2 regions of the Erwinia sp. Eh17-17 genome follow, and region 2 is predicted to be linked to the other one. Evidence: predicted binding sites of a transcription regulator. Region 2 holds the regulator's gene; the other holds the start of a gene.
What was found. The regulator Fur, encoded in region 2, represses iron uptake genes when iron is present. The targets are predictions, from matches to a motif close to ATAATAATGAGAACNACTATCAA.

Region 1 (3,402 bases), on a different contig from region 2:
AGCCGAGCTGTGGCTCTCTTTCCTGTACGGCAGCTATAACGGGGCGATGGTGGTGTATCTGACCGAAGTGATGCCTGCGGAGGTGCGCGCCACGGGGTTCTCGCTGGCCTACAGTCTGGCGACGGCGCTGTTTGGCGGTTTTACCCCGGCGATTTGCAGCTATCTGATCCACGTCACCGGGGATAAGGCGATGCCGGGCGTCTGGCTGACGATTGCTGCGGTGTGCGGGCTTGCCGGTTCACTGATGATTAAACGGCTGGTGAAGCAGTATCAGATAAGGCGTCTGAAAGAACCGGCGATTCAGGTGTCATAGCCGGGGATTTGCCAGGGGGCGACCGGAAAAAAAGGTCGCCCCCTGCACGGTTTCAGTCGGCCAGAGAGGCAGACATTTTATTTACCGACGGTTTCCATCCCCATCAGACCGATCTTCAGATATCCCGCCTGGCGCAGTTTATCCATCACGCTCATCAGCGTTTCATAATCGACTGACTTATCGGCCTGGAAGAAGATAGTGGTATCTTTCTTGCCTTCAGTCTGCTTAATCAGCGTATCGACCAGCGTCTCTTCCGTCACTGCATCGTTGCCGATAAACAGCTGACGGTCAGCTTTGATCGACAGATAGACCGGTTTTTCCGGGCGCGGCTGGGGGGAACTGGTGGAAGCAGGCAGATTGACGCGTACGTCAACGGTGGCCAGCGGTGCGGCGACCATAAAGATAATCAGCAGCACCAGCATGACGTCGATAAACGGCGTCACGTTAATTTCATGCATTTCACCGTTGCTATCGAGATCTTCGTTTAATCGCATGGCCATGGTGCTTAACCTACCCGCAGTTTCTGCGCGGGCTGAACGCGCTGTGCGCTTTCGCTGGCAGCAAGGTCCAGGTCACGGCTCTGTAACAGCAGAACCTGCGCGGCCACATCGCCCAGAGACGCTTTGTAGCTGCCGATGCTGCGGGCAAAGACGTTGTAGATCACGACCGCAGGGATAGCGGCAACCAGGCCGATAGCCGTCGCCAGCAGCGCTTCAGCAATGCCGGGAGCGACAACCGCCAGGTTAGTGGTCTGCGTCTTCGCGATGCCGATGAAGCTGTTCATGATGCCCCATACCGTGCCGAACAGACCAACAAACGGCGCGATAGCCCCGATAGTGGCGAGGAAGCCGTTACCGCGACCGGCATGACGGCTGAAGGCTGCCACGCGGCGCTCAAGACGAAAACCGGTACGGTCTTTGATGCCGTTGTTATCGTCAGATCCGGCGGAGAGTTCCAGCTCATTTTCCGCTTCTTTCACCAGCAGCGCGCTGAGGCTGAGACCTTTAAAGCCTTCACAAACCTGTGACGCTTCTTCCAGCGAACGTACGCCGGCCAGCTGCTGCTGCTCGCGCTTCAGACGCTTGCGCGCCGCGCTCAGCTCAATGCTTTTGCTGAAGAAAATGGCCCAGGTGACAACGGATGCCAACAGAAGGCCAATCATCACCGCTTTAACCACGATGTCTGCATGCTGGTACATGCCCCAGACGGAAAGGTCCATCTGCATCAAATCATTTGTCACGCTGTGTCTCCAACGTCAATTGCTGAAAGCGAAAAATCCATCGCCGATCATACCAAAACAGCCGGGAATTGATAGTAGTTCTCATTACTATTTACAACGTTCTGCGCGTTTTTTGCACAAACCGTTGACTGGCAGAACGGCTAAAAGCACTGATAGTGAATTTTCATCACTTATCCTCTTACCGAATATCACCAGAACGGCTGGCGTGGTAACGTTGAAAAAAAGGGTAAAAATGACACAGGATTCTTATGAGCAGCGAAAAAATTGAAACGGCACTGATTCGCGCCGGACGCAGCAAACGTTATACCCAGGGCGCGGTTAACAGCGTGATCCAGCGGGCTTCTTCGCTGGTATTCGACACCGTGGCGGATAAAAAGCGCGCCACTGCCGGGCGGGCAGACGGTGAGCTGTTCTATGGCCGTCGCGGCACCCTGACTCATTTTTCGCTACAGGAAGCGATGACCGAACTGGAAGGCGGCGCAGGCTGTGCGCTCTACCCGTGTGGCGCTGCGGCAGTCTCCAACGCCATCCTCGCCTTTGTCTCCGCCGGGGATAATGTGCTGATGAGCGGCAGCGTGTATGAACCGACGCAGGATTTTTGCAGCAAAATCCTCAGCAAGCTGGGGGTGACCACAACCTGGTTCGATCACAGCACCGGCAGCGAAATTGCAGATCTCGTGCAGCCCAACACGCGCGTGGTGTTTCTGGAATCTCCGGCTTCGATCACGATGGAAGTGCAGGATATCCCGGCGATTGTCGCCGCCATCCGCCACAAAGCCCCTGAGGCGATCGTGATGATCGATAACACCTGGGGGGCCGGTATTCTGTTCCGCGCGCTGGATTTTGGCGTGGATATCTCCATTCAGGCAGGAACCAAGTATCTGATCGGCCATTCCGATGCGATGATCGGCACCGCCGTCGCCAGTGCGCGCTGCTGGGAGACGCTGCGGGAGAACTCGTATCTGATGGGGCAGATGGTTGACGCGGATACCGCCTATATGGCCAGCCGTGGCCTGCGCACGCTGGCCGTGCGTCTGCGTCAGCACCAGGAGAGCGGCCTGCGCGTCGCTCACTGGCTGGCAGAACGCCCCGAAGTGGCCGTGGTCAATCACCCGGCGCTGCCACAGTGTAAAGGCCATGCGTTCTGGCAGCGTGACTTTACCGGCAGCAGCGGGCTGTTTTCCTTTATACTGAAGGACAAACTGAGCGACGTTCAGCTGGCGCACTACCTCGATAACTTCCGCCATTTCAGTATGGCGTACTCCTGGGGCGGCTATGAGTCACTGATTCTGGCTAATCAGCCGGAAGAACTGGCCGCTATCCGCCCGGCGGGCGGCATTGATTTTACCGGTACGCTGGTACGCGTTCACATCGGGCTGGAAAATGTTGACGATCTGATTGACGATCTGGCCGCCGGTTTCGAACGTTTAAAGGGGTAAGGCACTGGATCCTCAACAAAATGTTAACGACCCGCAGGCTTCGCGCCTTTGATCAAGATGTTGGAACGTATTTACAGTTACACTAACGGGTGGTGTTGCAATGGCCAACATAATGGGCGTGACAGGATGGACGCTGTTACGCCAGCGATAATGGCAATGAGTTAACGGGAAATAGAATGGGTGTACTACACGAGATTGTTCAGGCGCTCTGGCATCAGGACTTTGCCGCGCTGGCCAATCCGGATGTGATTTGGGTGGTCTACGGCATTATGTTTCTGACGCTGCTGCTGGAAAACGGCCTGCTTCCTGCCGCATTTTTACCCGGTGACAGCCTGTTATTGCTGGCCGGGGCGATGATTGCTAAAGGAGTGATGGCGTTTATCCCTACCCTGTTGATTCTGACCACGGCG
Region 2 (3,402 bases):
TCTGACTGATGACGAAGGATGGCGTATTGAGATTCCAGGCCTGCCGGAGCTGACCACCGTGGGGGCCAGACGCTGTCACGATCTGAGTGAACAACACTGCCTGTTACCGCAGCTGGGTTCTGGTCCCTTCAGTAACACCAGCGGAAGCGGTTTCTTCAGCCGTGACGACTATATTGAAATAGTGAAATATGCAGATGCCCGTGGAATTACGGTGATCCCTGAAGTGGATATGCCGGCACATGCCAGAGCCGCTGTGATCTCCATGGAAGCACGTCATCAGCGGTTGATAAAAGAGGGCAAGGTCAGTGAAGCCAATGAATACCGGCTTATCGACCCGACGGATAACTCGAATACGACGTCCGTTCAGCTTTACGATCGCACCAGCTATCTCAATCCCTGCCTGGACTCTTCGCTGCACTTTGTTGATAAAGTGATAAGCGAAATTCAGGCCATGCATCAGCAGGCCGGGCAGCCGCTGACACGCTGGCATTTTGGCGGCGATGAGGCAAAAAATATCCACTTTGGTCCCGGCTACAGCGATATTCTTCCCGGTCGTGCGGAAAAAGGAAAAGGGCTGCTTGATTTGAGCCGTGAAGATAAGCCGTGGGCAAAATCACAAGTCTGTCAGAAGATGATAAAAGCGGGCAAGGTCGCTGACTTCGCCCACCTTCCCAGCTATTTTGCGCTGAAGGTCAGCCATCTGGCTAAGTCTCACGGTATTGACCGTATGCAGGCATGGCAGGATGGCCTGAAAGATGCCCGCGATGCAGGGGAGTTCGCGACAAAGCAAGTAGCCGTTAACTTCTGGGATACGCTTTACTGGGGAGGGTACGACAGCGCCAGCGACTGGGCGAATAAAGGCTACCAGGTGATCATCTCTAACCCTGACTATGTCTATATGGATTTCCCCTATGAGGTTAACCCGCAGGAGCGGGGTTATTACTGGGGAACGCGCTTCAACGATGAACGTAAGATATTCAGCTTTGCACCAGATAACCTGCCGCAAAATGCTGAAACCTCGGTCGATCGCGACGGAAATACCTTCAGTGCCAGGTCTGATAAAGCCTGGGCAGGCGCTTACGGCCTGTCTGCCCAGCTGTGGAGTGAGACGGTACGTAGCGATGCTGATGTCGACTATATGATGTTCCCGCACGTGCTGCCCGTAGCTGAACGTGCGTGGCACCAGGCGTCATGGGAGCAGGATTACCAGGCGGGCAAAGAGTATATCGGTGGTAAAACTGAGTTCGTCGATCGCCAGGCTCTGCGCCAGGACTGGCAGCGTTTTGCTAATATTGTCGGGCAGCGAGAACTGGCAAAACTGGATCGGCGCGGGATTGATTACCGTGTGCCACAGCCGGGTGCACATATCATCGGAGGGAAACTGCAGGCAAACATTGCGTTACCGGGCCTGACCATTCAGTACAGCACGGATGCTGGAAAACGCTGGCAGCGTTACGATGATGACCATCAGCCAGAGGTCGCGGTGGGTGAGGTGCTGATACGGGCAGTCAGTGCCGACGGGCTGCGTTACAGCCGTGAAGAGCGGTTATAGCAGGCATAAAAAAACCGGTGGCTGAGCCACCGGTTTTTACACTGAACCTGGCAGATTATTTATCGTGCAGCGTCTCATCTTCACGACAGTCGCCCAGAGAACAGTGACCATAAAGATACAGACTATGGTTACTCAGTTTGATACCGTGACGCGTAGCGATCTCACGCTGACGCTCCTCAATATATTCGTCTCTGAATTCAATGACTTTACCGCAGTCCAGGCAGATCAGATGATCGTGGTGGTGCTGCTGGGTCAGTTCGAAAACGGATTTACCGCCTTCGAAGTTGTGGCGGGTAACGATCCCCGCGTCATCAAACTGGTTCAGCACGCGGTAAACCGTGGCCAGACCAATTTCTTCGCCCATATCAATCAGGCGTTTGTACAAGTCTTCCGCACTGACGTGATGGCCCTCTGGCTCCTGAAGCACTTCCAGAATTTTCAGTCGGGGAAGCGTGACTTTCAGGCCGGCCTTCTTTAATGCGGTGTTATTGTCAGTCATGCGGATATTGTCCTGTTACTTTGCTAGTCACTTAGTGGCTGAAAAGCCCTGAACATCGGTCGGCGCTAAGAACGAGTGCGTTTCAGTATAGAACTGATACTGCGAAATGAAAACCAAAAGGGATGCCTGAAACCGCAAGGGATGTAAGGATAAGTGTCATTACATCCAGGGAAGCGCGCGCCCGAATTATGTCAGGTTAACATTTCGATCTGCCTCATCTCATCGCCCTTTGGGCGACTCACGTCCTTCAAAAAGGGGCAGGCGCTGAGAAAGCGGGTAACCGATGGGGTTATTGTACAGTTTTGCAGGTGAAAGTTACAAACATGTATCTATTACTTCTATAGGAAAAACCACTTTCTTGATGTGAGATACCTCCCACATCAAGTGGTTGTGGTTATGCTTCGATGATGTCTTGCAGCTGAAGCTCATCAAAAATCTGTTTTACCCACCGATCAACACGCTCGTTGGTGAGTTCAGGCTGGCGATCTTCGTCAATGGCCAGGCCTAAGAAGTGGTTGTCATCAGCCATGCCTTTAGAGGCTTCGAAATGATAGCCCTCACTTGGCCAGTGACCAACGATCACCGCACCGTTCGGCTCGATGATGTCGCGAATAGTGCCCATTGCGTCGCAGAAATACTCGGAATAGTCTTCCTGATCGCCACAGCCAAACAGCGCCACCAGTTTACCGTTGAAGTCGATCTCTTCCAGCGTCGGGAAGAAGTCATCCCAGTCGCACTGGGCCTCACCGTAGTACCAGGTGGGGATGCCGAGCAGCAGAATATCAAAGGCTTCAAGGTCTTCTTTGCTGCTTTTAGCAATATCACGAACTTCTGCAACATCTTTCCCCAGTTGCTTCTGGATCATTTTTGCAATGTTTTCGGTATTACCTGTATCGCTACCAAAGAAAATGCCGACGAGTGCCATGAGTTTAATAACCTCTTGAATCTTAATGATATGGAGACTGCTGATTTTTCGCAGATAGCGTTAATGATAACAGACCGCTGTGAGCGGATAAACGAGTAATACTGCTGGTTTTGTCGCTGAGTGCTAAGGCCCGGATACGCTCAGGGCTGATGGCGCTGCAACTGTTCCAGCAGCATCTCTTCAATCAGCTCGCTGCGGCTCATATTACGCTCGAAAGCCAGCTGGTTCAGGACATCTACCGCCTCGCTGTTCATTTTCAGCTCAACGCGTTTCAGGCCGCGCACTTTATCACGCTTAAGCTGATTGCGTTTATTGATACGCAGCTGCTCATCACGCGTTAGCGGATTGGTCTTGGGTCGCCCCGGGCGCCGTTCATCTGCGAACAGATCGATCGTCGTGCGGTCCGTGTTCTCTTTTGCCATAGGA

Region 1: a site for Fur is predicted at 1,622-1,644, ahead of exbB (tol-pal system-associated acyl-CoA thioesterase). Genes of this name have one in related genera too.

What each region holds. Positions count from the first base shown of each region.
Region 1 is NZ_JBDFQT010000006.1:73,107-76,508, reverse strand. Features, by position in the region: gene ABEH87_RS15940 (MFS transporter) at 1-313, shown strand, start outside; gene exbD (TonB system transport protein ExbD) at 391-813, opposite strand; gene exbB (tol-pal system-associated acyl-CoA thioesterase) at 819-1,553, opposite strand; gene metC (cystathionine beta-lyase) at 1,802-2,992, shown strand; gene ABEH87_RS15920 (DedA family protein) at 3,169-3,402, shown strand, end outside.
Region 2 is NZ_JBDFQT010000002.1:587,891-591,292, reverse strand. Features, by position in the region: gene ABEH87_RS08150 (beta-N-acetylhexosaminidase) at 1-1,552, shown strand, start outside; gene fur (ferric iron uptake transcriptional regulator) at 1,608-2,051, opposite strand; gene fldA (flavodoxin FldA) at 2,446-2,976, opposite strand; gene ybfE (LexA regulated protein) at 3,117-3,398, opposite strand.